DNA from 2 places in the Bacillus sp. NEAU-Y102 genome. Region 1 is predicted to be linked to the other one. Evidence: a T-box and tRNA genes for the amino acid it is inferred to sense, from the RefSeq annotation. Region 1 holds a T-box; the other holds one or more tRNA genes.
What was found. A T-box is a leader RNA that pairs with one kind of tRNA and senses whether it is charged. The one in region 1 lies ahead of thrS (threonine--tRNA ligase), so its partner is inferred to be a tRNA-Thr.
Positions count from the first base shown of each region.

Region 1 (15,537 bases):
CGAATTATAAAATTTACAAACACATTGATTGTAAATCAATAAAAATATTATAGACAGACAAATTGTAAATTGCAATCATTTTTTATTTTAAAATAGTAAATAGTTTTATTTTTTTGTAAGTCCTAATTTATCTTCAACTTCATTTAAAGTAGATAAAGCGATGACAATATGTTGATCCGCAAGTCCTAAAGCTTGTTTTGTTTTTTCAATAGTTTCATTGGTTGGAGTAGAGTTATTTGCTCCGTCTATAATCAAATTTGCTGCATTTTTCATGAAATTTGATGCGGATTTAAACTGAGTTGTGAATTGAAGTAGTTGTTTTTGTATATCTATATCTGTTATGTTTTCTTCAATTTTAAGTGTGTCTATTTCGTTCATAATTGTTTCATACTGCTTGGAAACGGCATTCATTGTAACTAATAGTTTATTTCGATCTACTGAATCTCCATTCGTGTTAATCTCTTCCCAGGCAGGCAACCAATCTTTTTCAATGATTTCATTATAATTAGTAGTCAATTCATTAATTTTAGGTTGTAATTTCGTTTTGAAAGTTTTTGTATCCGCTGTTTCTACAGGTGCTTTTTCGTTGTTATTTTTAACATTAGTAACGTAGAAAATTGTACCGAAAATGATGAAAATAGAAATAATAACTGTCCATTTAGTAAAAAGTAATTTCTGCAATATGTAACGCCTCCAAAATTTAAAAACTTATAATTATAATATATAACAATAATGTTGTTTGGAGTAGAGAAAATAGGTTGGAAATGATTTAAATTATGTCTTTTCTATACATAAATAATTAAATTTAGTAAAATGATGAAAGTTATATGTGAGAAAAGAGGGTTTTTAGTGAAAATGAATAGAAGAAAACTAGTTTCAAGTATTTCAATGGCTATGTTATTAGTTGGTGTAATTGCATTCATATTTATGAATAAAGAATCTAAAATTAAAGGTTTTCCAGTACCAATGTCAGCAATTCATATTAACGATGATAAGGAAGAGGATTATCAATATATAAGTGTAATGCCAATTACAAAGGCGAGTGGATGGGAGAACTTAGGGGAAAACGGGCATACTGTTAGTTTTAAAAAGGGGGAGCGGAAGGTAACTGTATTACATTATCCAGGAGAAATTACGTATTATTTGTTTGAAAAATAATTGATGATAAAAGAGATAGGGAGTAGATGATAATGTAAGATTGTTTACTTTCTATCTTTTTTGGATTTTAATTCTGAATTGTTTGAATTAAAATTATTATGCGTATAGTATAAAATAATATGTTTTATTGAATGATATAGATAATTGGTAATACATAATAATGTTATGTAAACTATAAGCGGGGTAAGAAAGCAAAGCAAGAGATTTTAATTTTTATATTTTAGATGTATTTTTACACGGTAAGTATTCCAATAATCAACTTACAACATTTACGGAGGGCATCAAACTTTGAATAAGTAATGGAGTTGATAACAAAATAAATTAACGTTTGTGTATATGGAAAAATAGAAAGTATGGCGAGTGGGAAATGGATCGAATCATAAGGGGGAATTAAAAATGTTACTAAAAACAATCTACTGTAAGGTGGAAGAAGAGAAAAAAGAATTGTTTTCCAGTGCGCAAGAAAAATGGCGTGATATACAACACCTAGATGGTTTTCATGGACAATTTGGTGGATGGAATGAAGATGAGGCATGTGTATTTACTTTATGGGAAGATAGAAGTGTATATCAATCATTTATGAATGGAGCTCACGATACAATTTATTTAAATAGTAATCAAGAGGATACGTTTCTTTCATGTGAAATTGAATTATTTCAAACGTTGTATGATATAACTGATATGCATTTGAAAGACGTTGTAATAGAGGGAGCATTCGTAAGAGTTGCTATATGTGATGTAAAGTTGGAAAAGGAAAAGCATTTTTTACATAAGCAAGAAACAATTTGGAATAAAGGAATGGAAAAAGCAAAAGGAATGCTAGGTGGAGTAGTTGGGAAGTCTTTAAAAAATGAAAATCGTTACATAGTGTTAACGTATTGGAAAGATGAAATAGCGCACCAACATTATGTGGAAGAGATTTTCCCAGATTTATATAAATTAGCTAATATTCATGAAGATATAGAAGAGATAAAAGGAAAACAAGCTGTATGTAAGGAAGAATGGCTTGTATATTAAACGCTGAAAAAGTGCATAAATGATTGTATAATAACGATATTTTCTTATAAACAAGTAATTAATAGAAGACGTTATATACCCTTTCATGTTAATATATTTAAGTTATAATAGGAGGCTTACCCTTTTGTATTGTACGGTAGAAGCAGTGTGAGCTTGAAATTTTTTTTAGAAAAGGATGTGCCTAATTTGCGTATCAATAAATTTATTAGTGAAGCTGGAAAAGCGTCTCGACGTGGAGCGGATAAACTAATTAATGAGAGAAGAGTAATTATTAACGGTAAGGTTGCAAAAATTGGTGACCAAGTAAATCCAGGTGATGATGTACGAGTAAATGGAGAGCAGCTTCGAATTGCTCGAGATCACGTATATATCGCTTTAAATAAACCAGTAGGTATTACATGTACGAGTGAAAAAGCTGTAAAAGGTAACATTATCGATTTAGTGAACCATCCTTTACGAATTAGTCACATTGGACGTCTTGATAAAGACTCAGACGGTTTAATTTTGTTAACGAATGATGGTGATATCGTTAATGAAATTTTACGTGCTGAAAACAAACATGAGAAAGAATATATCGTTTCAGTAGATAAGCCAATTACTCCTGATTTCTTAGAGAAAATGGCAGCGGGTGTTAAAATTTTAGGAACAAAAACGCTTCCTTGTGAGATTACACAGCTATCAAAATATGAGTTCCAAATTATTTTAACCCAAGGGCTAAATCGCCAAATTCGCCGTATGTGTGAAGCTTTAGGTTATCAAGTATACACGTTAAAACGTACGAGAATTATGAATATCGAATTGAATAATTTACCAGTTGGGCAGTGGAGAGATTTAACGAAGAAAGAGAAAAGACGTCTATTTGCAGACTTAAATTACGAACCACAAGATTGGTAAAATTGTGAAGTGAAACCAAAAAAATTTGGTTTCACTTTTTTAATTAAATAAATAATTTTTTTAAACACTTGCAAAAATAAAATGAATAAGATATATTAAATAACAATAAATGGATGTTTTACAAAAAGCAAAGAAAAGGACACGAGTTATTTTACCCGGTTATACAGAGAAGGAAGGAGAGCTGAGAACTTCCTAACGCAGAAAAATAACTTACCACCTTAGAGCTGCACTAGGGAAATTAAGTATCTAGTGCCGTGTATGCGACGTTATCGCAAAAGAAGCCATTATGTTTTTTGTGATGGGAATCTGGGTGGAACCACGGATATAAGCATATTCGTCCCTATATTTAGGGATGAATATGCTTTTTTGCATTCAATTTCATAATAAGCGAAGAAAAGGACACGAGTTATTTTACCCGGTTATACAGAGAAGGAAGGAAAGCTGAGAACTTCCAAACGCAGAAAAATAACTTACCACCTTAGAGCTGCACTGGGGAAATTAAGTATCTAGTGCCGTATAAACGACGTTACCGTAAAAGAAGCCATTGTATGTTTACAATGGGAATCTGGGTGGAACCACGGGTATAAGCACGCTCGTCCCTATTTTAGGGATGAGTGTGCTTTTTATTATGAAATGGAGAGATGAAAAATGAAAGAACAAATGATTGAAATTAAATTTCCAGATGGTAGCGTGAAAGAATTTGTAAATGGAGTTACTTTAGAAGAAATTGCTGGATCCATTAGCAGTAGTTTGAAAAAGAAAGCAGTCGCGGGGAAAGTAAATGATGGATTATATGATTTACGCCGAAATATTGAAGAAAATGCGGAAGTGGAAATCATTACTATAGATTCAAATGAAGGTGTAGAAATTGCAAAACACTCTGCGGCACATATTTTAGCGCAAGCTGTAAAAAGATTGTATGGTGATATAAATCTTGGAGTAGGGCCTGTTATTGAAAATGGATTTTATTATGATATGGATCTTCCAAGTAGTGTAAACATAGAAGATTTACGAAAAATTGAAAAAGAAATGAAAAAGATTATAAATGAAAATATAAAGATAGAACGAGTTGAGGTTTCTCGAGAAGAAGCAGCTAAGCTGTTTCAAGAAATAGATGATAGTTTGAAATTAGAACTTTTAGAAGCAATTCCTAGTGGAGAAAGTGTAACACTATATAAACAAGGTGAATTTGTAGATTTATGTAGAGGACCACATTTACCATCTACAGGTTATTTGAAAGCATTTCAATTAACTCACGTTTCCGGTGCATATTGGCGAGGTGATAGTAATAACCAAGTGCTTCAGCGTATATATGGTGTTGCATTCTCTTCTCAAAAAGAATTAGAAGAGTATTTACATTTCGTTGAAGAAGCAGCAAAAAGAAATCATCGTAAGTTGGGAAGTGAGCTTGAGTTATTTATGTTTTCTGAAGAGGCTCCGGGAATGCCGTTTTATTTACCGAAAGGACAAATTATTCGAAACGAATTGGAAGCATTTTTAAGAGAAATTCAAAAAGAGTACAATTATCAAGAAGTACGCACTCCGTTCATGATGAACCAAGAAGTATGGGAGAGATCAGGGCACTGGGGACATTATAAAGATAATATGTATTTCTCTGAAGTAGATAATAAAAGTTTTGCATTAAAACCGATGAACTGCCCAGGGCACATGCTTATGTTTAAAAATAAATTGCATTCTTATCGTGAATTACCGATTCGTATGTGTGAATTTGGTCAAGTACATCGTCATGAATTTAGTGGTGCGTTAAACGGATTATTAAGAGTACGTACTTTCTGCCAAGATGATGCACATTTATTTGTAACTCCAAAACAAATTGAAGATGAAATTAAATCCGTAATGGCGCAAATTGATTACGTATATAAAACTTTTGGATTCGAATATGAAGTAGAGCTTTCTACTCGTCCAGAAGATTCAATGGGTGATGATAAATTATGGGAGCAAGCAGAAGCAGCATTAGAAAATGTATTACAATCGCTAAATTATAAATATAGACTAAATGAAGGTGACGGTGCATTTTACGGGCCGAAAATTGATTTTCATATTAAAGATGCTTTAAATAGAAGTCACCAGTGCGGAACAATCCAGCTTGATTTCCAAATGCCAGAGAAATTTGATTTAAATTATATAGATGAAAATAATGATAAGAAAAGACCAGTTGTTATTCACAGGGCAGTTTTAGGGTCATTAGATCGCTTCTTAGCAATATTAATTGAGCACTTTGGAGGTGCGTTCCCGGCATGGGTGGCACCAGTTCAAGTGAAAATAGTTCCGGTTTCAAATGCAGTACATGAACAATATTGCAGTGAGGTTGCACATAAATTAGCACAAGCTGGAGTTCGTGTTGAACAGGATGCACGAGATGAAAAATTAGGATATAAAATAAGAGAAGCACAAATGCAAAAAGTACCGTATGTTCTTGTTATTGGGGATAAGGAAATGGAAAGCGGAGCTGTAAATGTACGTAAATATGGGGAAGAGAAGTCAGAAGTTGTTGCGCTAGATGTATTTGTGGCAAGGATTGAAGAGGAAATAAAGAATAGAGAATATTGATTGTAAAGAAAACACACTATTAAAAATTAGTGTGTTTTCTTTTTTATCTTACAAAAATGTAAGGTAAATGTAAGCGAAATCGAGGGAACGAGTTGTAGAAAAATGAGAATATGAAGTAGGAAATAGGTTCATGTTACGGATGTAACTCTTATTGAATGCATAATTAAAAAATTCTTAAGAATTCACATGACAAAATAATAAGAAATATGTGAGAAATTGATTTTATACAAAAGGGATGGAGTGAAAGAGATGTCAACAAATGTAGTTACTGTAGAAAGTGTAGAAAAAACGTATGGGAAAAGAAATGAGAATCAGTCAAAAGCATTAAGGGGCGTATCGTTAAGTATTAAAGAAGGAGAATTTGTCGGGATTATGGGGCCTTCTGGATCTGGAAAAACGACTTTACTTAATGTGATAAGTACACTTGACCAGGCGACAGGTGGTAGTGTGACGATAGCTGGAACAAATATTACTTCTATGAAAGGTAATGCATTATCAGATTTTCGATCTCAAAAATTAGGTTTTATCTTTCAAGATTTTAACTTACTAGAAAATTTATCAATTTATGAAAATATCGCTTTACCACTTTCTTTGCAAGGCGTACCGTCCAGTGAGATTACTGGAAAGGTAAATGACGTTGCAAAAAAATTAGGCATCACTGAAATTTTAACAAAATATCCGACTGCTGTTTCTGGAGGACAAAAACAAAGAACAGCGGCGGCAAGAGCTTTAGTACATAATCCGGCAATTGTATTAGCAGATGAACCGACAGGAGCGCTTGATAGTAAAAACGCAAAAAGTTTATTAGAAGCGATGCAAGATTTACATGAAAATCACAATGTAAGTATTTTAATGGTTACACACGATGCATTTAGTGCAAGTTATTGTGAGCGTATTTTATTTATTCAAGATGGTCTTCTTTATAAAGAATTAAATCGTCAAGACACTCGAGAGAATTTCTATCAAGACATTTTAGGTGTGCTCGCTCATATGGGCTCAGCTGCTGAGTCTAAGTAGGGGGCGAAACTATGTTATTTAAATTATCACGTCATAGTATGAAAAAGATGTTAAAAGATTATATGGTTTTACTTATTGGTCTCGTTATTAGTATTAGTATTTTCTACATGTTCCAAACGATGGCGATGAATAGTGAATTTACGAAAGATAATAGCCTAATTAGTAGTATTAGACTCGTCTTTTGGGTAGGTGCAATACTATTATCTTTCATTACTGTATTTTATATTATATATGCCAACTCTTTCTTGCTCACGTTAAGAAGAAAAGAACTCGGTATGTACATGATGCTTGGTGCGAAAAAGAAAAAAGTAGCACAGTTATTATTTATTGAAACATTCGGTATGGGGATTGTAAGTATTATTATCGGTATTGTAGTAGGGATGTTACTTGCAAGTGTAGCAGGAAACTTTTTAATGAATGGAATGGAAATTTCAGCAAAAGGTAGTTACGCATCTGTATACACACCAGCAATTTTAGTTACAGCTATTTTCTTCTTAATACTATTTTTCATTACTGGCTTAATGAACAGCGTCCGATTGTTACGTAAAACTGAACTAGAGTTAATTCGTGAAGATGAAACACTAGATGAAGTGAAGAAAAGTAAAACTCGCATTATTATAATGACAGTACTTGGTGTATTACTGGTAAGTACAGGGTACTATTTTATGATCAATGTAAAAATATATGCTGAATTAGGTTTTATTATAGCAACCATCGTTACAACACTTGGAACATATTTTATCTTTAGTTCATTACTCCCATTTTTTGTGATGAAAATTAAAGGGAATAAAAAACGAAATGAAATTGGTCTAAATAGTTTTACATATGCACAGCTACGCTTTCGAGTAAATAGTTTATCGAGAGTATTAGGTACTGTAGCGATGTTAATTGCATTAGGAGCAGGTGCGATGACTGCAGGTATGGCGTTCCAAAAAAATGTAGGTATTATGACAGACTTTTCTCGTGTATATGATGTTGTAATTCATGATCCGAATGATCAAGACAAAGCGGCCTTGAAAGAAATGGAAATTGTTGAAGAGAGCAATTACAAATATAAAGTAGATGGAGAAGCGGTTTATTATTTACGTAACGACTTAACTGCGAAACCACCACTTGTTTCAGACCATTTTGATACAAAAACTTTAAAAGAGCCTGTTCGTAAACGTGTGACTGAACCTTTAACTGAACCTGTATATTCAGCTTTAGAGGCTCCTGAATTAGCAAAATTCCCTCAAATGCCAAAGGATTGGGAAGACGCAGTTGTAAGAGAGATACAAATTACGCATAATCAATTTAGCGGAAAACCAGTAAGAATTGCAGACGAAGAGCATTATAAAGGGATTCAAGGAACAGAACACACTGTAACATTAGCAAAAGTAGATGATATGAAAAAATATAAACCGTTATTGATCGAAATAGACAAGAGACAAAAAGAACAAATTGAAAAAGCAACAGGTGCAAAGGTAGACTTATTTACGAAAATGACAATTTATCAGTTTATGAACAGCTTCATGAGCGGAACAATGTTTATGGGATTTTTCCTCGGAATTGCCTTTTTAGCAATGATGGCGAGTTCCCTTATGTTCAAAATATTAACAGGTGCTTCTCGTGATGTACGCCGTTATGAAATGTTACGAAAAATCGGCGTAAGACGTAGTATGTTAACGAAAAGTATATATAAAGAAATTTCATATTTATTTATCTTCCCAGCAATCATTGGCATCTCTCACGTTTTAGTGGGGCTTAACTTATTCAGCTTTATATTAGTTGATCCGTTTGTAAAAGTGTGGGTGCCAATAGGAATCTTCTTAGTCATTTATTTCATCTATTACTGGATAACTGTTCAACTTTATAAAGGGATGGTAATGCCGAAAGAAGAGGTAGCTAAATAGTTTATGAAAAGAGTCCTTGTTTTGAAAATAGGGCTCTTTTTATGTTTTTTATAAAGAAGGAAAAGATTGGTAATGATCGAAAAACATAATGTTATTTCCAATAAATTACTAAAATGATAATGTTTTATTAAGAGAAACGACCCGAAGTATGAAAGAAATGCTACAGTTATTTCGAAACAAAGTGTATGCACGTTTTTTCTAGGGAATATTTTAGAGCGACTTAGTTCTATGATTGCTGGAATTATTCTTTCTATAGAGAGATAGAAAGAATAAAAAAGATAGCTGAAGACAAATTGTTTTCAGCTATCTTTTTTGTTTAATTTAGTGATGTCCAGCTAGTAGAGTAAACGCTATTATTAGGAGAAAACCACTAGTTGCCCACATTAGAAATGTAAGGAAAGAGAGCGGTTTCTTAGCTTTCCAAAGCATTTCATGAATTGTGACATATCCAAGTGAACCAATAGCACTTCCCATAATGAGGCCTTGCAGGTGAAGAGCTTTTCCTTCCATCAAAATTCCAAAAACCGTACCAGTACCGAGAATAAGAGAAAGTAATAAAGTCGTTAATAAAAAGGAAATATATTTATGCTTTGTAAAAAGAAATGGAATAATTAAAGCTAATCCTTCTGGAATATGGTGCACGACGATTGCTATTAAAAAGGGAATGGCAGAGTCATTATGATTTATAAAAGCTGTACCTAACGCAAATCCACTAGGTATATTATGAATAAATATAGCGAAAGAGAGAAAAAGGAAGGTTTGCCATGCTTGTTGATCTTTTTTATGTATCATTGGATGATGACAATAGTTATCTAATAAGCTCATAACTAAAATACCGATGGCTATACCAAGTATAGGCCCAATTATTTCATAGCTTGAAAATGTTTCAGGGATAATTTCAAGTGATAATAACCCGAATAAAATACCACCACATAATGCGTATAAACGATGCATCTTTTCTTCAATGAGTTGGCGTGTTGCTACTCCAACAGCACCACCTAACAGTAATCCACCGAACGAAAAAAATGTTACAATCATTGGGATCCATAAACGTTCCATAGTATCACACTCCGATTCTATTCCCTTATTTTTAGCTTACGAAAAATTAAGTTGGATTAGTCCAAGTAATTGTGTTTGAGTATAGAGAAAAAAGTAGTGATTCGTTATAATTTATATATTAAATTTAAGTGAGAAAATGAAAAGGGGAATTGGTTATGAAACAAATTAAAAAAATAGGAAACTCATTTTGGTATATGACACCAGTTTCTGAAACGGATAGACCTATATTAGGAATGGTTGTTGGAAAAGAAAAAACTTTAATGATTGATGCAGGGAATTCAGAAGAACATGCACAATTATTTTTAGAAATGTTAAAAGAACAAAATGTATCGAATCCTGATTTTGTAGCACTAACGCATTGGCATTGGGATCATATTTTTGGATTATCTGTATTACGGAATGCATTAACTATTTCGCACGCTGAAACGAAAAAAGAAATGCAGGCAATAGTATCTTATGAATGGACAGATGAAGCGTTGGACGCACGCGTAAAAGAGGGTACTGAAATTGAATTTTGTGCGGATTGCATCAAGAAAGAGTTTGAAGAGAAAGCGAGAAATATTAACATTATTCCTCCAACCTTAACGTTCCAGGATCAAATAGAATTAGACCTTGGTGAAGTGACCTGCGTGTTAAAACATGTGGGCGGAGATCATGCACATGATTCTGTTGTTATGTACATAAAAGAAGAAAAGATATTGTTTTTAGGAGACTGTATATATGCAGATATTTTTTCTTCGAAGTGGAACTATACGACGAAAAGAACGTTTAAATTGATAGATGAATTAGAGAAATTTGATGCTGAGACATATATTCTTTCTCATGGGGAAGCGATAAATCGAGAGGAGTTTTTACAAGAGATTCGTATGTTAAAAACAGTAGGAACTTATACAGAAGCTCATAAAGGTGATGAAGAGAAGATAAAGGCAGCGTATAAACAAGAACTAGATAGAGAATTAAATGAAGATGAGTTAGAAACAATAACTTATTTTGTCAATGGTTATGAAGTGAATAATCAATAAGACACTACATTAATCCAATATAATTAAATTGCACAAAAAGAGTATTGAAATTTAATTCAATACTCTTTTCAATAGTTAAATATGTAGTTTCAACTAAATTCTAAATATAGGGGTTCATCGTCTGAAGTGATTTTATTCTATTTATTTTTCGTATAGATAGTGGTTCAAGTAGAAGCTTTCTTTGCTAATTCAGTAATATATTCAAAGAATACATCACGTTTTACATCATAAACGACATTTACAGGTCGTCCATCAGCAGTTTCCTCTGTACGTCCTTGGCTTGGTCCGTATGTATGAACGATACTATTAATCGTTTCAGTTTTTGCAAGGCTAGTGTTTCCGACAAGCGCGGTAGTTAGTACATCCCATAAATAATAAGTAGAGTTCGTTGAGAAGTGAACGAGAGGGGGGACCATTGCATAACATTGACCAAGGAAATCCATACCAATATGCTTTCGTTCTTTTGCCCACTGTTCACGTATGTTTATAGTTAACGGAACTTGGTTTGTACTTTCTAGTGTCACTAAGTCGATTTTAATTTTTGCATCCCATACACGAGCCACTGCTTCAGGATCCCAAAACGAATTCCACTCAGCTGTTCCATCATGCTCTGGTTCATGTACATTGCCTGCTGTAAGAAATGTACCCCCCATCCAAACGAGACATTCAATTTTATCTTCAATTATGGGAGCTTCATATAACGCACGAGCAAGGTCAGTTAGGGGCCCGGTAAATAATAAAGTTGTTTTTCCTTCCGTTTGTAGAAGTGTTTCTATTAAATGGTGATGTGCAGGCTTTGCTGCCATGGGTGCTACAACTTTTCCAGACTCATTTAAAATTGGTAAAGCATCTACATAAAATGCATGCATCCGCCAGTCTTTCGGAAACGGGTTTTGCCCGCGAGAGTTTGAAGCGGCTACTGCAATATTACCTTTGCCGAAGCGATCGATAATTTTACGACTGGCAGACATTGCGGGTTCTAAATAGCAGTCTGCTGGGATAACAGATACACCGGTAAGTTCAACGTTTTCCATTTGAAGTAATAAAAATAATGAATTTAAATCATCTACGCCGCCATCATGATTGAAGTATACTTTTTTCTTCATTGTAATCTCCATCCTATATGATTTAGTTAGAAATTAAATATGAATTGAGGAAAAGTCATCAATAATTTCCACCACTTCAATTTCTCCATTAATCAGTAGCTCAGGAAGCTCATTTCTAATATTTCCTTTCCAATACTTTCTAGCTTGTTCGATTTTTTGAGAAAAAGGAATACCATCTTCTTTCGGTAAAAGATTCCCGTCACCTTCAAAAGAACTTCCGATTACTCGTAGTTTAACAATCTGTAAAACTTCTCGATTGTAAGAATCAAATAGCGCTTTCCATTTCAAAGCATCCTCATAGCTTTTAGCAGCGTATAAACAAGATAACCTGGAAGGGTATTCAGGGAATTCTTGTAGTCTAACCATTTCTACAATTGTTTCTCTAACTGCTCTAATTGTTTGATTCATATAATTCATAACTACTTTAGCATTTTCATTATTTATATGTAATTCGTCATTTTTATAGTGATTATTTAAAATTTGTATACCATCTTCACCACTAACATTTAATTGTTCTCTTTCAAAAAAGAAGTGATATAGAGTATTGTGTTGATTTTTTTTAAAAGGAATCATTTGTCCGATATGCATTCTTTTCCTTGTTACGATGTGATATGCGTAAAATTCTGTTTCATTCATGGTTATCCTCCTAGTAATAATGTAATGCAATGTTAAATTTAGTAATTCAACATTGAAATATATAAAACCTTTATAAGTAAAAGTGAGAATTTGAGTTGAAAGTAAAGAAAATACATGAAAACGTTTTAAATTTGTTCACAAAATGTTCACTTACGAAGGGGGTTCCAATGTCGATATAATGACAAAGACTCAAAGAGAGAGGATGATGAAATTTGCCAACAACAAGAAAAGAAAACCTCCAATTTGGCATGATGATGTGCCTTGGAATGGTTATCGTAATGACGTTTTACAATTTACTAATGAATGAAACAGGAGGACCAATTTATATTAAAGAGATTGCATTAGAACTATTAATTGGCTTTATTATTGCGCTATTAATTGAAATAAGTATAGTTGGACCTTGTGCGAAAAAAATTGTATTCATGTTGCCATTTGATAAATCTAAGAAAATAAATATTATCGTTGCAATGGCGACAACTATGGTAATCGGAATGGTGTTCTTTATGTCATTTTTCGGTATGGCTATGATGCATTTACATGGTGGACTACAAGGAGATTCATTTGTTTCAATTTATTTTTCGATTTTTATTAAAAATTTCATAATGGCATATCCATTACAATTAATTATTATGGGACCGCTTGTACGTTTCTTATTTGCAAAATTTGTTATGAAAAAGAAATCTTTTAATGTAGCGTAATTTTTATTTATAAAACATTATATATATAAATAATTAAAAAACACATCTCGTATTTTTGAGGTGTGTTTTTTTCATTCCAAGTTATTTTCATAGTGATGTGACATTTGTCCTTTTGCCATTATAGGATGATGGTTTTTAATTAAGTCAGAAATAAAGGATGAGGAGATGATTTTTTGAAAGGTATTCTATTTGCTGTTTTTGCGGGGATATTTATAACACTTCAAGGAACCTTTAATGCGAAACTTAGTTCACATATCGGTATATGGTCGACGAGTATTATAACCCATTTAATTGGATTCATTATTGCAACAACTGTATTTTTGTTAAAGAAAGAAGAGAAAGTAACGGATTTAAAGAGTGTAAAAAAAATATATTTAGTAGCGGGTGCATTTGGTGGATTCATTATTTGTGCAGAAACTATGGCGATATATTCACTAGGAGTTACATTGACAGCTGGCACACTAATGGTTGCTCAATTGTTAACGGCAACAGTTATTGAAATGAAAGGACTGTTTCATATAAAAAAGATACAGATGGAGAGATATCATATTGTGGGAACAATAGTAATGATTATAGGTATTGTTGTATTTAATATGTAAATGAAAGGAGGAAATGAATATGGAGAATAGATCAAGTTTAATTACGCATTATTTGAAAATCAATAAAACGCTCGAGTTTTTTTCCGAAATAGATACAGCATATTTTCAATTAAATCATTTTGAAAAAGACGAGCTTATTTGCAATATAGATGACGAAATTGATCGTTTATATTTTGTTGTTAAAGGTAAAGTAAAAGTTTATACGATTACACCTGAAGGGAAGAAACTAATCCTTCGCTTTATTAATCCACTCGCAATTGTTGGTGATATTGAATTAATTCAAAATAGCAAAGCACATAATGTCGTTGAAGCTTGTTCAGATGTTGTAGCGATTTCCATTTCTAATACGGTTATTAGAAACAAGTTATTACATGATCCTATATTTATGAAATTCTTACTTGAAAACATTGCGAACACGTTAAAAATATCGACTCGTTTTACTGCTCTTAATTTACTTTATCCTGTAGAAGTACGTGTAGCTAGTTATTTACTTTCAATTTCAACAGATAGTAACGGAAATATGTACAAAGGGGATTTGGATACGACTTCGGTAACGAGTATTGCAGACTTTATAGGGGTAAGTTATAGGCACGTAATTCGGGTATTACAAAGATTTTATAATGAAAAATTAATTGAAAAAAGTAATGGAGTTATTGTCATTAAAGATTTTTCTAGAATGAAGGAAGTCGCTAAAGATAATATATATGAGGAATGAAAGGGAGAGGAAGATTTTGATTGGATTTAGTTTAGCTATATTAGCAGGAATATTAATTAGCTTACAATCTGTTTTTAATGCAAAAGTAAATGAAAATGTAGGACAGTGGTTAACGACTACATGTGTCCTTGGAATAGGTCTCATTAGTTCTATTCTATTTTATATCATTACAGAAAACAGTATTAGCATTAAAGTGTATACTGCAAATTATTTGTTTTATGTAAGTGGACTGTTTGGCATCGGGTTAATTATTTGTATAATGGGTGCAATAAAGAGTTTAGGTCCAGCATATACGGTGCTAATTAGTCTTATTACTCAATTGGTCGTTGCGTTATGTATTGATACATTTGGATTATTTGGAATGGAGAGCATTCCATTACAAATAAATAAATTAGTTGGTATAGGTTTATTAATTGTAGGAGTAGGAATTTTTAAAAATATCTTTTCGAACAAGAGAGCTATTAGAATAACGGAGGATGAGATTTAAAGGTTATAAGGATGTTGATAATCAGATTATAGATGTTTATGTAGTGGGAATACATTTCATATATGTCTCTGTTAGTGAAGGGTCTATATATATTCGAAAAAAAACGTGAATTAGCTATTAGTGTAGTTGAAAAGAAGACGTCAATAAGTTGAGGTCTTCTTTATGTATTGTTCTGAAGTTATCAGAACTTAAGTATAAGGGAATGGGAAGTGGTTTAAGTTAAGCAGAATATACCCGAAAATAAAATATTACTAAACGTATATAACTAATGAATACAATGTCTTTTTCAGTTATTAAGTTGTAAATCATTTTATGATAAAATCTTTTACATAATTTAATAAAGGGGTAGTTTTCAATGGGTTATTTCTCAAATGGTTTATTAGTTTTGTTTGTGCTAATCGTATGCAGTTGTATATTTTTTGGTTGATAATATAATGAGAGTCTTATATAAAAGAAGTTATCTTAAGTGAGATAATTTCTTTTTATTTTATATTGAGAAGGAATTCTATCTTTCTTATTGAAGTTTGTTCTAGTTATTTTTACATCGATCAGATTTGTGTAAAGGGAATTTTATGAAATATAAACAAGCCAGAGAATAGGGAGTATTTACATGGAAAATAGTATACGCCACACAAGTGAACATCCTACAGATTTTAATGGATTAAT
Region 1 covers NZ_JBTWFK010000004.1:398,463-413,999, forward strand. Annotated here, with positions in the region: gene ACYFX0_RS13850 (hypothetical protein) at 106-681, opposite strand; gene ACYFX0_RS13855 (hypothetical protein) at 814-1,158, shown strand; gene ACYFX0_RS13860 (DUF4937 domain-containing protein) at 1,555-2,175, shown strand; gene rluF (23S rRNA pseudouridine(2604) synthase RluF) at 2,362-3,069, shown strand; T-box leader at 3,191-3,414, shown strand; T-box leader at 3,451-3,673, shown strand; gene thrS (threonine--tRNA ligase) at 3,718-5,640, shown strand; gene ACYFX0_RS13875 (ABC transporter ATP-binding protein) at 5,890-6,657, shown strand; gene ACYFX0_RS13880 (FtsX-like permease family protein) at 6,669-8,549, shown strand; partial or broken gene ACYFX0_RS13885 (MFS transporter) at 8,698-8,798, shown strand; gene ACYFX0_RS13890 (ZIP family metal transporter) at 8,871-9,608, opposite strand; gene ACYFX0_RS13895 (MBL fold metallo-hydrolase) at 9,764-10,630, shown strand; gene ACYFX0_RS13900 (nucleoside hydrolase) at 10,795-11,748, opposite strand; gene ACYFX0_RS13905 (DUF2441 domain-containing protein) at 11,770-12,372, opposite strand; gene ACYFX0_RS13910 (hypothetical protein) at 12,585-13,070, shown strand; gene ACYFX0_RS13915 (DMT family transporter) at 13,244-13,669, shown strand; gene ACYFX0_RS13920 (Crp/Fnr family transcriptional regulator) at 13,689-14,384, shown strand; gene ACYFX0_RS13925 (DMT family transporter) at 14,401-14,871, shown strand; gene ACYFX0_RS13930 (GNAT family N-acetyltransferase) at 15,482-15,537, shown strand, end outside.

Region 2 (15,537 bases), on a different contig from region 1:
TCTATTATGGATATGCTCGTATCATTGCCAGCACATAAAAAACTGCTAGCTACTGGGCATAGTCTAGGTGGCGCGCTTGCCACATTACACATATTAGATGCACGTATAAATACTGCCTTCGCACAGTATGGACTTTATTCATTCGCTTCCCCAAAAGTAGGAGATATCGCTTTTCGAAATTATTATAAACTACAAGTAGCTAGTAGCTTTCGTTTCGTCAACTTGTTCGATGTCGTTCCACTTCTCCCTCCCCGAAACATAAATTTTAATGATCATGATTGGGAGTATGCACACGTCCATCACAATATGACATTTACAAAAAACACAAAATCCATTACAAATAATCATTCCATTACAACATACAAAACATGTCTGACTTCTCATTTTTAACCAGTAAACAATTGGAAATAAAATATTCATATACTATAATACTCTATGAAGTTATTTTTGGATGAGGGGACCTTACATGTTAAAATTTATCTTCACACTTTTTCTTATTGTAATTTTTACGGTCACAGGTTTCTTTACATTTTCATACTTTGCGACAGGAGAGTATGATGGGGCAGGTATAATATATACCACTATTCCATTTCTTTCTTAAGCAAAATAAATAAAACGAGCTTAAAAAAAGTAAGCTCGTTTTATTTATTAATATCAATTTTTGTTAGTAAATAGATAATATATCCCCCAACGTAGCAACCTCTTTAAAACTGTTTAACTGCATTACCAATACCCCAAATTTCATTGCTGTACTGCAAAATCGTTCGATCACTCGTAAAATGACCAGACTGTGCAATATTTAAAATCGACATTTCTAGCCACTTTGTTCGGTTCTCATAAGCTCTACCAACAGCTTCTTGTCTTTCAGCATATGGACCAAAATCTCGCAGAACGAAATATTCATCATTTTGAATAACGAGAGAATCATAGATCGCTTCAAATTCAGCACCCGATTGTGCAAAGAAACCATTTGTTAATTGATCTACTATTTTTTTAATGTGCCTATTGTGGTGATAATAGTCACTTGCACGATATCCACCATTTTGATGGTAATGAAGAACCTCTTCTGCTGTTAAACCGAAAATGAAACAGTTATCATCACCGACCCGGTCTTTTATTTCAACGTTAGCTCCGTCTAGCGTTCCAAGTGTAATCGCACCATTCATCATAAATTTCATATTGCCTGTTCCCGATGCTTCTTTACTCGCCGTTGAAATTTGCTCACTTACATCCGCCGCCGGGAATATATCTTCAGCTAAAGAAACTCGATAGTTTTCTAGAAAGATAACTTTCATATATTGACTAACATACGGATCATTATTTACTTTTCTTGCGAGTTCGTTTATTAATTTAATAATTTTTTTCGCGTAATAATAACCAGGTGATGCTTTCGCTCCAAAAATAAAAGTACGCGGATAAAATGTAAAACTAGCATCCTCTTTCAAACGGTTATACAAATATAAAATATGAAGAACATTTAATAATTGTCGTTTGTAAGCATGTAATCTTTTCACTTGCACATCAAAAATAGAATTTGGATCAATCGTAACCCCCATTGTATTATGAATGCGCTCCGCTAAAATCTCTTTACGTTCTTGTTTTACTTCTGCAAATTTCTCTTGGAAACTCGCATCATATTGAACTGTTTGCAACGATTGAAGCTTAATCGGTTCTTTCTTCCACTCTGTTCCAATCGCCTCTGAAATGAGATTTGTTAACTGTGGATTTGCTTTCATAAGCCAGCGCCTATGAGCAATTCCATTCGTCTTATTATTAAACTTATCTGGATAAAATTCATAAAACAATCGCATTTCCCGCTGCTTTAATATTTCCGTATGAATTTTTGCTACACCGTTTACGCTATGGCTACCGACAATTGCTAAATGAGCCATTTTCACAAGATCATGCGCAATAATTGCCATGTCTTCAATGCGATGCCATTCATAAGGATAACGTTCCCAAAGTTCATGACAGAAACGTTCATTAATCTCTTCAATAATCATATAAATTCTCGGTAATAATGGTTTAAAAATGTGAATTGGCCACTTTTCGAGCGCTTCTGATAACGTCGTATGATTCGTATAAGAAATCGTCTGCGTCGTTATGTGCCAAGCTTCTTCCCATGTTAACTTTTCTTCGTCTAGTAAAATACGCATCAGTTCTGGAATTGCTAAAACCGGATGTGTATCGTTAATGTGAATCGCAATTTTTTCATGTAGTTGACGAAGGTCACCATATCTTTCTCTATGCATTCGAACGATATTTTGCAAACTTGCTGATACGAGGAAATACTGTTGTTTTAAACGAAGTATTTTTCCCTCATCATGCGTATCATCTGGATATAAAAACTCCGATACAGCCTCTGTTTCGCGCTTATATTTCAAAATATCTTTGCAGTTTTGCGGGAAAGGAACTGGTTCAGCATTCCAAAGTCTAAGTGTATTTACAGTACTCGTCTCATAGCCTACTACCGGCACATCATATGGCACCGCCATAATGACTTCTGCATTTGTATGCCTAAACTCTAAACGCCCGTCAATTTCTAGCGGTTCAACACTGCCAAAATAACTTACTTCTACAGCTTGATCATGTCTTCTTACTTCCCATACGTTTTCATGAAGAAGCCACTGTTCTGGAAATTCAACTTGATAACCATCAACAATTTTCTGATCAAACAAACCATGTTTATAACGAATTCCACAGCCGTGTCCTGGTAAGTTTAAAGATGCAAGTGAATCAAGAAAACAGGCTGCTAAGCGTCCAAGTCCACCGTTACCAAGGCCTGCATCTGCTTCCACTTCTTCTAACTCTTGTAACGAAATCCCTAGTTCAGATAACCCCTGCTCGCATACATCTCTAATACCTAAATTCAAGATGTTACTTCCAAGCAAACGTCCAAGCAAAAACTCAATAGACAAGTAATACATTTGCTTTTGCTCTCCGGATCGATAACTCTCGTTCGTTGCAATCCATTGACTATTCATATACTCACGTACCATATGGCCGAGCGTATTATATTGATCACGATTTGTAGAATCTTTGAAACTTTTCCCATACATCGTCTCTAACTTTTCTAGAAAAGTTGATTTAAAACTTTCAACATGAGTAAACATTTTTTCACCACCTACATGTTATTCCATGAGACTTTTATACAATTCCTTATAAGCAAGAGCCGATTGCCTCCAGCTATAATCTTCAGTCATCGCTTGTTTTACAAGCTGCTCCCACACTGGTTTATCGTGATAAAATTCAATTGCACGGTGAACCGTATGCAGCATGTCATGTGCATTAAAGTTCGTGAAACTGAAACCATTTCCTTCGCCTGTTTCTTCATCATAAGAATGTACCGTATCGTTTAATCCACCTGTTTCTCTTACAATTGGAATCGTACCGTACGCCAATGCGATAAGTTGTCCAAGTCCACACGGTTCAAACAGCGATGGCATTAAAAATAAATCGCTTCCCGCATACACTTGGTGCGCTAATTCTTCATTAAATCCGATATAAACTTTTACCTTCTCCGGATACTCATATGCCATCCACTCAAAGAATTGCTCATATTCCGAATCACCTGAACCTAAAATAATACATTGTACATCTTCTTCCATTATTTCGCGGAATACAGTGCGTACTAAATCAAGACCTTTTTGCTTCGTTAATCTCGTTACCATTGAAATAATTGGTGTATCCTCTTTTTCTGGCAAACCAAAATAACGCTGCAAAGCGCGTTTATTTTCACTCTTTTCATATAATGACTCTGCATCATACTGAGCCTTAATATATGAATCCGTTTCTGGATTATATACGCTCGTATCAATACCATTTACAATGCCACTAAGCTTATCATTATATTTTCTCAGTAATCCATCTAACTTCTCACCGAAAAATTCATATTGAATTTCTTCTTTATACGTCGGGCTCACCGCTGTAATTTGATCCGAAGCGATAATACCGCCTTTCATAAAGTTTATGTTTCCATAAAACTCTAGCTGCTCACTATGAAAATATTCATCACCAAGCTCTAACAAGTCGTACATCACTTCAGAAGGAAATACTCCTTGGAACTGCAAGTTGTGAATCGTATATACCGTTTTAATACGCTCATATAACGGGTTATCTTGATACTTTTCACGAAGTAAGAAATTAACCATAGCCGTATGCCAATCGTGGCTATGAAGAACATCCACTTCAAAATCAAGGTGCGGAATACACTCTAACACTGCTTTTGAGAAATAAGAAAAACGCTCCCCGTCATCATAATGACCATACAGAGAATCTCTCTTAAAATAATATTCATTATCTATTAAGTAATACGTAATTCCGTCTTGCTCACCTTTTAAAATTCCGCAATATTGATTTCTCCACCCGAGCGGGACGTTAATTACTTTATGTAACGTACATCCATCTCTTAACTTTTGCGGAATGAGACTATAATTCGGAAGTATAATACGAACGTCCACTCCTAATTTTTTCAGCTCTTTTGGGAGCGCACCCGCTACATCAGCTAATCCTCCCGATTTCACAAACGGTACACATTCTGATACTGCAAATAAAATATTCACTTGTTGTCCCACTGCGCGAAAAGTTTTTATTACTCCTCTTGCAGCTTCCTCCCTTCGAGTTTTCATTTAAATTAAAACTTTAATCAGTGGGAGAAAAAGCCCCCACTGATTCTTTAGGAATAACTATTAATCGTACTGTTTTGTACGCTTCCTTTTTCTACAACATATGGCTCATCGATGTTTCCTTTTAATACGACACCGTCGCCAATTTTCACGTCTTTATCAATAATAACACCGTCTATTATACAGTTATCTCCAATTTGGCTCTTTTGCATAATAATACTGTTACGAATAATTGAACCTTTTCCAATTTTAACCGAACGGGAAACAACACTGTTTTCGACTTCCCCTTCAATAATACTGCCATTTGCAATCATTGTATTTTTCACGACTGCACCCTTTAGATAACGAGTTGGCGGCTCATCTTTTACTTTCGTAAAGATCGGCGCTTCTTTCTTAAATAATTGCTTCCAAATAGCAGGCTGCAAAATTTCTAAGCTATGTTTATAGTAACTTTCAATCGAATCAATAATAGCTACATATCCTGTATGCTCATACGTAGCAATATGCAGTGATTTTCCGCGCTTTTCTCTCACTACATCAAATAAACTGTATTGCTCCACATCTTTATATGTCTCAAATAAATCTAACAATAATTGTTTCTTTAACACGTATGTTTGAAGCGAAACCCCTTCATGGCAAACTTCCGTAATATCAGCTGCCGTATGTATATGTCGCTCTAACACCGCCTGGAAATTTAATGCTGTTACGAGATGGCTATTCGTAATAACAACGTACTCTTCTCTGCTTCTTAGAAAATAATCAATATGTCTTCTAAAGTGTGCAAAAGACCCAAACTCATCTTGGTCACATTGGCAATTTGGCGGGAATAAAAATAGTCCGTCTCGTTTTCTATCTAAATCCCACTGTTTTCCTGAACCAACATGGTCCATTAGTGAGCGATTTTTATGACTTGTAAAAACCGCTACACTATGAATATTAGAATTCACCATATTTGAAAGCATGAAATCAATGAGTCGGTAACGGCCCCCAAACGGTAACGCCGCTAATGAACGATGCCCTGTTACTTTCTTTAAGGAAGGAAAACTTCCCGTTGCATTAATAATTCCTAACATTTTTTCTCCCATTCATTTCATCCCCCTTTTCTATTTCCCTTCAGCAATGAGTACTACATCGTCGACATTTTTTTCTGGACGAATAATTGTTCCATCTTCAATAACCATTTCCGAACCAACGATCGCTCTTTCAATCACAACATTTTTACCAATCTTTGCTCCTGGCATAACGACAGAATCAATAACCATACTACCTTCTTCCACCGTCACCCCTTGGAATAACACAGAATGCTTCACGTCCCCTTCAATGACGCATCCTTCGTTAATAAGCGATTCTTCTACTTTTGCCTTTTCTGCAATATATTGAGGTGGCTCATTTGGATTCACAGAATAAATACGCCAATTACGATCGTTTAAATTCAGCGATGTTTCATCGCGAAGTAAATCCATATTCGCTTCCCATAAGCTTTTCACCGTTCCAACATCTTTCCAATATCCTTCAAATGGATACGCCATTAGCTTCTTCCCTTCATCTAATAAAAGTGGAAGTACATCTTTTCCGAAATCATTACTAGATTCAGGATTTCTTGCATCCATCTCTAAATACTCTTTCAAAATTGCCCAGTTAAAAATATAAATTCCCATTGATGCAAGATTACTTCTTGGAAATTGTGGTTTCTCTTCAAACTCAACAATCTCCATCTCTTCATTTGTATTCATAATGCCAAAGCGACTCGCTTCATCCCAAGGTACTTCAATAACAGAAATGGATACGTCCGATTCTTTCTCAATATGGTAATCTAGCATCTTACTGTAATCCATTTTATAAATATGGTCGCCTGATAAAATAAGAACATACTCCGGTTCATACTGACTTAAATAGTTTAAATTTTGATAAATGGCACTTGCCGTACCTGTATACCACTTCACCCCTGAAGACTCCGCATAAGGAGGTAATACTGTGACTCCACCGTTTACTCGGTCTAAATCCCACGCATTTCCAATTCCGATATAATTATGAAGTTCAAGTGGTTGATATTGTGTTAAAATCCCAACCGTTTCAATACCAGAATTCGCACAGTTACTTAGCGTAAAATCAATAATGCGATATTTACCACCAAATGGAACAGCTGGCTTGGCTAAATTTTTTGTTAATGCACTTAAACGACTACCTTTTCCCCCTGCTAGTAACATTGCTACGCACTTTTGTTTTTGAGCCATCTTGTTTTTTGCTCCCCTTTCTCGTCTTCACTGGTCGTAATATGGATACGCCAAATGGTGGAATTGTAATCTCTACATGTGCTGCTTGATTATGGTACGGTTCTAGAATCGTCTTAAGACGTTTCTTATTCACTTGCCCCGAACCGCCATATTGCTCAGCATCACTGTTTAAAATCTCGTTATAATACTCGAAATCTGGTACACCTACTTTATAGTTTTCATATGTAGCTTTCGTAAAATTACATACGACAACTAACGCATCTTCTTGTTTATCCCCTTGGCGGATAAAAGAGAAAATACTTTGCTCATTATTATTAGCATCAATCCACTGAAAGCCTTCAGGTGAATGGTCAAGCTGCCAAAGTGGTTTTGAGCGCTTATACAATGCTATGAGCTCTTTAAAGTAATCATGCATATAACGATGCATTTCAAAATCATGTAAATTCCAATCTAAATCTTCAAGGTCTTTCCACTCATCAAACTGTCCGAATTCTCCTCCCATGAAAAGCAACTTCTTTCCTGGGTGAGTAAAGAAATATCCATATAATAAACGAAGCTGAGCAAACTTATCCCAGTAATCACCTGGCATTTTATTTAATAACGACTTTTTCCCATGAACCACTTCATCATGAGAAAGTGGTAATATGAAGTTTTCAGAGTACGCATATAGTAAAGAAAACGTCATTTTCTCATGAATGTGTTTCCTATATTCAGGCGCACACTCCATATATTTCAGCACGTCATTCATCCAGCCCATGTTCCATTTGTAATTGAATCCAAGCCCACCTTCATACGTTGGAGTTGTTACAAGTGGCCAAGCTGTTGAATCTTCTGCCGTCATAAGAAAATCTTCATCCTCTGCAAACACTGCTTCATTTAACTCTCTTAAAAATGAAACAGCATGCTCATTACTTTGCTCTTGTCCTTCTTTATTCCAGTACAACATGTTCGCAACTGCATCTACTCTGAAACCATCAATATGGAAATATCTCATCCAAAATAACGCATTTGAAATTAAGAAATTACGTACCTCTCTCTTCCCTAAATCAAAATTGACAGTTCCCCATACTGGATTTTCTTGTACATCTTTATCTTTATATTCATAGGTCGGTGTGCCATCAAACAAATATAAACCGTGAGCATCTTTACAAAAGTGCCCCGGCACCCAATCTAAAATGACACCGATTCCATATTTATGACATTCGTCGACAAAATACATTAAATCATGCGGCGTACCAAATCTACTCGTCGCTGCATAATATCCCGTTCCTTGATATCCCCAAGAACGATCATATGGATGCTCAACAAGCGGCATAATTTCAATATGTGTAAATTGATGTTCCACCACATACGGGATGAGCTCTTCTACCATTTCCCTGTAAGAATACAGCGTTCCATCTTCTTTCTTTTTCCAAGAACCAAAATGTAATTCATAAACTGTCATCGCTTCTTTATAAATCGTTTTTTTCTTTTTCTTACGAGTCCAGTTTTTATCATTCCATTCATATCCCTTTATATCAAAAACTACAGATGCCGTATTCGGTCTTACTTCTGCATATACAGCATACGGATCTGCCTTTAAAATGACGTCACCAGCCAACGTTTCAATCGCATATTTATATATTTCTCCTGCTTTAATATGCGGTATAAACAAGGACCAAATGCCTTCTTCTGTCACTTGTAGCATTTTATGTTGCTCATAATCCCACTCATTAAAATCTCCAACAACACTCATTGCTTTCGCATGAGGAGCCCACACTGTAAATCGTACCCCTTGAATCTCATCTTCCGTCACAACATGTGCGCCAAAGATGTTATAACTTTCATAGTACTTTTCTGTATGAAACTCATCTCGTTTCACTTCTTCACAATTTATTACACTCAATATGCTCACCTCACTTAGATGACAGAATTTTTTATACTTTAACTATTTCTGCGAAAAACTGCAATATCCTTGTTAATTTATAAAAAATATTCGTTTTTTTCTTAAAAATGTTAGTTTTTCTTCACATTTCCGTGTAAAATATCGAATTTTGACGAATATTAATTGAAAACGCTTTATTATTCTTCTATATTTTTACCTATTATTTTTTCTCAACCTTTATTTTATTAGATTTATCCTATTTTTCATGCTATTTTTCATTCAAAATCAAAACAAAATAATCTTTCATAAAAAAATGTTTCTCAACATTTTTTTCACAATTTTATTGAAATGCAAAATTCATAAGCATATACTCGCTCTCAATAAAGAACTTAGATCTTCCGTAACTATAATTCATAGTGGACTACTATGTTTACTTATTTATCCTTGTTGCGAACGGTCACTATGAAAATTTAACTAGGAGGGCTTTCTTATGTCATTAAAACAAAAAGTAGGAATGGGAGTTGTCACCGCTTCACTTGGTTTATCCCTTACATTCGGAGGTGTATTTGCCTATTTCAGTGATTCAGAAACATCGAGTAACTCATTTCAAGCCGCCTAACAACGAAACTTGGTACTGAAAAAGACGGTAAGCTGCTTGGCCAATATTATTATGCAAGACCTGACGAAAACCTTGCCGGCGATGTAAATGATGATAAAGTAATCGATATTAAAGATGCTGAAATTATCGCTAGCAACTACATTAAAAAAGGACTAACTGTAAAAGACGGAGATCTTAATAAAGATGGAATTGTCGACGAAAAAGATATTCGCTTCGTTGAAAAGAACTTCTTGAAAAAAGGTCCAGATGCATCTAAATCACAAACACCTGTAGAAAAATCAAAAAGCGGTACACTGACAGATATTTTAAAGAAGTTAGGATTAACACCTAAAAAATAATCATAAAGAGCACTCTATATAAAATAGAGTGCTCTTTTCTATAAATGACCCTTATCCAGCAAAAGGGGTATATTGGGGATATACAAGGGAAACCGGAAAAGGAATTTATATTGAATTATATATAAATCCAGAAGTAAGAAGCAGGTCCCCACTTCCGGATTATTTAGCAATTAATTATAGTACTGGTGCCATAGTTTCTTTTAATACTTTTACAGAATGAGCGAATTTCGCTTTTTCTTCTTCATTTAGCTCAAGTTCTACGATTTCACGTACACCTTCGCGGTTAATAACAGCTGGAACACCTACGTAAGCATCTTTCTCACCGTATTGACCTTCAAGGTATGCAGATACAGTTAATACGCTGTTCTCGTTGTTTAAGATCGCTTTAGTTACACGAAGTAGTGACATACCGATTCCGTAGTAAGTTGCACCTTTACGTTCGATGATATGGTAAGCTGCATCACGTACATTTTCGAAGATTTTATCTAAGTCTTCTTGTTTGTACTGTTCGTTGTTAGCTAAGATTGTTTCTAGTTTTTGTACACCGATAGTAGCGTGGCTCCATACTGGAAGTTCAGTGTCACCGTGCTCACCAACGATGTAAGCATGAACGTTACGTGGATCTACATCTAAGTAGTCACCTAACATGTAACGGAAACGAGCAGAGTCTAAAGTAGTACCAGAACCGATTACGCGCTCTTTCGGTAAACCAGATTCTTTCCAAGTTACGTAAGTTAAAATATCAACCGGGTTAGTTGCGATTAAGAAGATTCCATCGAATCCGCTATCCATAATGCCGCGAACGATTTGTTTAAAGATCTTTGTATTTTTCTCAACTAAGTCTAAACGAGTTTCACCTGGCTTTTGTGGTAACCCAGCAGTGATAACAACTAGATCTGCATCTTTACAATCTGCATAGCTACCGCTCCAAACTTTTGTTGGTGATGGAGAGAATGGTACCGCATGACTTAAGTCCATTGCTTCCCCTTCTGCTTTTGCTTCATTAACATCTACTAATACGAATTCTTCAGCTACACCTTGGTTGATCATTGAGTAAGCGTAACTACAACCTACAGCTCCTGTTCCTACTAATACTACACGATTGATACCTTTTTTCATGGTAATTTCCCCTCTCTATTGTTCACATATATTTTTTTATGATTGTTTAAGTAATTAATTAAAATACTAATTTAATGTTGTTTAACTTCTTTACATTCATATTGTAGCACGTATTATTGTGAATTACTTCACAATTTATGACCTATTTGTGAACTTTTTCACATAGAGTGTAAAGTTGTTAGATCAGGTGTGGAATCCATACCAAATTAGGTGTTTTCTTTAGATTGTGAATAAAAATGTATGATTCAATTACTCACTGTAACTAAATTCACTTTCTATAATAAAAATCCTAACATTCACAAAAAATGTAATCACATTATAAGATTAAACTGACTGATCACATCATTCCCTTACAAGATGGACGTCAATTAGCTTATATAGAATACGGTTAAATAAATGAATTAGCCTATACTTTATCACCTCCCTTTTAATCATTACTATATATTAAAAAATATCCGTTAAAATTATGCATTCTTTTCTAATAATAAACCATTCAATATAAGTGATAGGCTATGCAAAGCTTTAGACAACCGTGCCTCTGCATCTTCAGAATTCGCAATCCAACAAGCAAGGTCCACTAGTCCGCCATTTATAAATCTTGCTAAAGCTTCACAGTCCGTCTTTTCAATAATACAGTCCTTCATTAATTGCTGAAGCATCTCGGCCATCGTCACTAAACATTGTGACTGTGATGATTGATAATAACTAGTTCCTAATACTGCTGGTGCATCTCGAAGTACGATTCGCTGAATTTCTGGATTAAGTGCCATCGTTAAATATGCACGACAACGCCCAACAAACCCTTCCCATTTTCCTTCCGCTTCATCTGATACTTTCCCTAATTTATTATCCATTTCCATATCAATTTCTTTTACAACTGCTTCTAACAATCCTTTTTTATCACCAAAATGATGATAAATTGCACCACGTGTTAAACCGACAGATGCTGTAAAATCATCCATAGACGTATTTACATATCCAACTGTACCAAAAGCCTGTCTTGCTGCCCACAGCAATTTAGCACGTGTTTCAGTAATCATTTCTGCTCTCGTTTTTTTAATCATCTTTTCCTCCTACTTCTATTCATTCTCTTTATTCAAAATGAATTGCACTATAGTATCGTTCTCTATATAAAAGAATAACTCCTTTAAACATCGGCTCTCTATCCAGAGATAAAACATTTCAATTGACATACGCTCCGTATGTTAATATGATATTGGCATACGGTGCGTATGTCAATTATTTCTAGCTTACAAGATAATATAACTTCTTACCTATACCCTACATTGACTCACTGTCCCTTTTTATAGAAGGTATTAATGAAACAGAGGAGGAGTTAAAAGAATGAAGAATGTATATGTACACGTCAAATATTGTGGTGATTATCATGTTTAATTCCTACCGTGAGATTTTCAGTGCTCCTGGTACAAAAGGATTCTCATTATCAGGATTTATAGCTCGTATGCCCATATCAATGATGGGTATTGGTATTGTTACCATGTTATCTCAAGTAAGTGGTGACTATTGGCTTGCTGGAGCTGTTGCAGCTACCTTTACATTATCATCAGCTTTACTAGCTCCTCATATTTCTCGGATGGCTGATCAATTAGGGCAATCTCGCATACTTCTTCCGACTACAGGTATTAGCGTTTTCTTTACAATCCTCTTACTTCTATGTACGAAATATGAAGCTCCTTATTGGACGCTATTTCTATCCGCTTTATGTGCAGGTTGTATGCCAAATATGTCAGCTATGGTACGTGCACGTTGGACTAAACTATACCGCGGATCCCATAAATTGCATACAGCATTTTCCTTCGAATCGGTCGTCGACGAAATTTGCTTCATAATTGGTCCTGTATTATCTGTCAGTTTAAGTGTTATGTTCTTCCCAGAAGCAGGGCCACTTTTATCATCTGTTTTTCTTACAATCGGGGTATGCCTATTTACTATGCAAAAAAGCACAGAACCGCCTGTACACCCTCGCGACATTACAAACAACGGAACAGTATTTAAAATTGGTTCTTTGCGAGTACTAGTATTCACACTCATTGCTATAGGTACTATCTTCGGCACAATAGATGTCGTTAGTGTAGCTTTTGCTGAGCAGCAAGGAAACACAGTAGCTGCTAGCTTTGTACTTTCTGTCTATGCAATCGGTTCATGCCTGGCAGGCCTTATTTTCGGTACTCTTAAACTCAATACCCCACCCTATAATCAGTTTTTAATAGCGGTCACACTTTCCATGATAACAATGCTGCCACTAGTTTTTGTAAACAGTATTACTTGGCTAGTAGTTATTGTTTTCTTTGCAGGGCTATCTGTCGCTCCTACTATGATTATTACTATGGGGCTTGTGGAAAAAATCGTACCTGAATCAAAGATAACCGAAGGAATGACTTGGGCAATTACAGGACTTGGAATTGGAGTCTCCCTAGGATCAGCGATAGCTGGTTTAGTTATTGATAACTTTGGAGCCCATGTAGGATTTAATGTGGCTATTATAGCAGGAGGCCTTGCCTTAACTATTGCACTTTTAGGCTACAAAACTCTTCACTCCGCATATAGTCATGTTGTTATTAAACAAGATGAACATTCAATAGAAAGTTAAAACATATTCAAAAAATAGGATTACCTTTTCTTATGTATGAGAAAAGGTAATCCTATTTTAAACTTATTATTTATAATCTGTCATAGCTTCTTCTATATCTATACACAACAAAAAAGAGATAGCAGATTATGCTATCTCTTTTAGTATGACCCGTACGGGATTCGAACCCGTGTTACCGCCGTGAAAGGGCGGTGTCTTAACCACTTGACCAACGGGCCAGTTCTGGCAGAGAAGAAGGGATTCGAACCCTCGCACCGCGTTCGCGATCTACTCCCTTAGCAGGGGAGCCCCTTGAGCCACTTGGGTACTTCTCTATAAATATGGCTCCGCAGGTAGGACTCGAACCTACGACCGATCGGTTAACAGCCGATAGCTCTACCACTGAGCTACTGCGGAACAATTATGGTGGGCCTAAATGGACTCGAACCATCGACCTCACGCTTATCAGGCGTGCGCTCTAACCAGCTGAGCTATAGGCCCATAATTGAAAAGCGGGTGAAGAGAATCGAACTCTCGACCAGAGCTTGGAAGGCTCTTGTTTTACCACTAAACTACACCCGCATAAAATTGAAAATGGTGAGCCATGAAGGATTCGAACCTTCGACCCTCTGATTAAAAGTCAGATGCTCTACCAACTGAGCTAATGGCTCATTTTGAAAGTGGTGCCGGCTAGAGGACTTGAACCCCCAACCTACTGATTACAAGTCAGTTGCTCTACCAATTGAGCTAAGCCGGCTTGCGACTTCAAAATGGTGGCTCGGGACGGAATCGAACCGCCGACACGAGGATTTTCAGTCCTCTGCTCTACCGACTGAGCTACCGAGCCTTATTAAAATGGCGGTCCCGACCGGGGTCGAACCGGCGATCTCCTGCGTGACAGGCAGGCATGTTAACCACTACACCACGGGACCATTTGGTTGCGGGGACAGGATTTGAACCTGCGACCTTCGGGTTATGAGCCCGACGAGCTACCGTACTGCTCCACCCCGCGATGATATAATATGTAATTTAAGAAAAAATGGAGGAGGTAGAGGGATTCGAACCCCCGCGCGACTCTCGCCGCCTGTCGGTTTTCAAGACCGATCCCTTCAGCCGAACTTGGGTATACCTCCGAGATATAAACCTTTAGTGGTGGACCTTGTAGGACTCGAACCTACGACCGGACGGTTATGAGCCGTCTGCTCTAACCAGCTGAGCTAAAGGTCCTTTATGGTAGCGGCGGAGGGGATCGAACCCCCGACCTCACGGGTATGAACCGTACGCTCTAGCCAGCTGAGCTACACCGCCATAAATGATATTAAAATAAGTGGAGCCTAGCGGGATCGAACCGCTGACCTCCTGCGTGCAAGGCAGGCGCTCTCCCAGCTGAGCTAAGGCCCCATGTTTTTGGGAATATCGGGAAGACAGGATTTGAACCTGCGACCCCCTGGTCCCAAACCAGGTGCTCTACCAAGCTGAGCCACTTCCCGTTAATAAAAGCGCGCCCGAGAGGAGTCGAACCCCTAACCTCTTGATCCGTAGTCAAACGCTCTATCCAATTGAGCTACGGGCGCATATGGTGCCGAGGGCGGGGGTCGAACCCGCACGGTGGTCACCCACCGCAGGATTTTAAGTCCTGTGCGTCTGCCTGTTCCGCCACCCCGGCATGTCATATTGAAAATTGGAGCGGAAGACGGGATTCGAACCCGCGACCCCAACCTTGGCAAGGTTGTATTCTACCACTGAACTACTTCCGCAAGACATGTTTGAGATATTTTATTAAAAGTGCGGGTGAAGGGAGTCGAACCCCCACGCCAAAGGCGCTAGATCCTAAGTCTAGTGCGTCTGCCAATTCCGCCACACCCGCATATTTCATTAAAATGGTGAGCCATGAAGGATTCGAACCTTCGACCCTCTGATTAAAAGTCAGATGCTCTACCAACTGAGCTAATGGCTCTCAAAATTAAAACTGGTGCCGACTAGAGGACTTGAACCCCCAACCTACTGATTACAAGTCAGTTGCTCTACCAATTGAGCTAAGTCGGCTAAATGGTGGAGGATGACGGGATCGAACCGCCGACCCCCTGCTTGTAAGGCAGGTGCTCTCCCAGCTGAGCTAATCCTCCATTTGCCTGGCAACGTCCTACT
Region 2 covers NZ_JBTWFK010000015.1:107-15,643, reverse strand. Annotated here, with positions in the region: gene ACYFX0_RS27790 (lipase family protein) at 1-390, shown strand, start outside; gene glgP (glycogen phosphorylase) at 705-3,113, opposite strand; gene glgA (glycogen synthase GlgA) at 3,132-4,562, opposite strand; gene glgD (glucose-1-phosphate adenylyltransferase subunit GlgD) at 4,676-5,710, opposite strand; gene glgC (glucose-1-phosphate adenylyltransferase) at 5,729-6,859, opposite strand; gene glgB (1,4-alpha-glucan branching protein GlgB) at 6,807-8,744, opposite strand; partial or broken gene ACYFX0_RS27760 (TasA family protein) at 9,214-9,336, shown strand; partial or broken gene ACYFX0_RS27755 (dockerin type I domain-containing protein) at 9,327-9,680, shown strand; gene ACYFX0_RS27750 (L-lactate dehydrogenase) at 9,855-10,799, opposite strand; gene ACYFX0_RS27745 (TetR/AcrR family transcriptional regulator) at 11,264-11,863, opposite strand; gene ACYFX0_RS27740 (MFS transporter) at 12,187-13,410, shown strand; tRNA gene ACYFX0_RS27735 (tRNA-Glu) at 13,557-13,628, opposite strand; tRNA gene ACYFX0_RS27730 (tRNA-Ser) at 13,634-13,724, opposite strand; tRNA gene ACYFX0_RS27725 (tRNA-Asn) at 13,732-13,806, opposite strand; tRNA gene ACYFX0_RS27720 (tRNA-Ile) at 13,814-13,890, opposite strand; tRNA gene ACYFX0_RS27715 (tRNA-Gly) at 13,901-13,971, opposite strand; tRNA gene ACYFX0_RS27710 (tRNA-Lys) at 13,985-14,060, opposite strand; tRNA gene ACYFX0_RS27705 (tRNA-Thr) at 14,071-14,146, opposite strand; tRNA gene ACYFX0_RS27700 (tRNA-Phe) at 14,161-14,236, opposite strand; tRNA gene ACYFX0_RS27695 (tRNA-Asp) at 14,246-14,321, opposite strand; tRNA gene ACYFX0_RS27690 (tRNA-Met) at 14,325-14,401, opposite strand; tRNA gene ACYFX0_RS27685 (tRNA-Ser) at 14,430-14,522, opposite strand; tRNA gene ACYFX0_RS27680 (tRNA-Ile) at 14,540-14,616, opposite strand; tRNA gene ACYFX0_RS27675 (tRNA-Met) at 14,621-14,697, opposite strand; tRNA gene ACYFX0_RS27670 (tRNA-Ala) at 14,718-14,790, opposite strand; tRNA gene ACYFX0_RS27665 (tRNA-Pro) at 14,806-14,879, opposite strand; tRNA gene ACYFX0_RS27660 (tRNA-Arg) at 14,890-14,963, opposite strand; tRNA gene ACYFX0_RS27655 (tRNA-Leu) at 14,967-15,055, opposite strand; tRNA gene ACYFX0_RS27650 (tRNA-Gly) at 15,072-15,146, opposite strand; tRNA gene ACYFX0_RS27645 (tRNA-Leu) at 15,176-15,256, opposite strand; tRNA gene ACYFX0_RS27640 (tRNA-Lys) at 15,271-15,346, opposite strand; tRNA gene ACYFX0_RS27635 (tRNA-Thr) at 15,360-15,435, opposite strand; tRNA gene ACYFX0_RS27630 (tRNA-Val) at 15,440-15,515, opposite strand; rRNA gene rrf (5S ribosomal RNA) at 15,520-15,537, opposite strand, start outside.
Region 2: it encodes a tRNA-Thr, which carries the amino acid that the T-box ahead of thrS (threonine--tRNA ligase) is inferred to sense. The anticodon was not compared.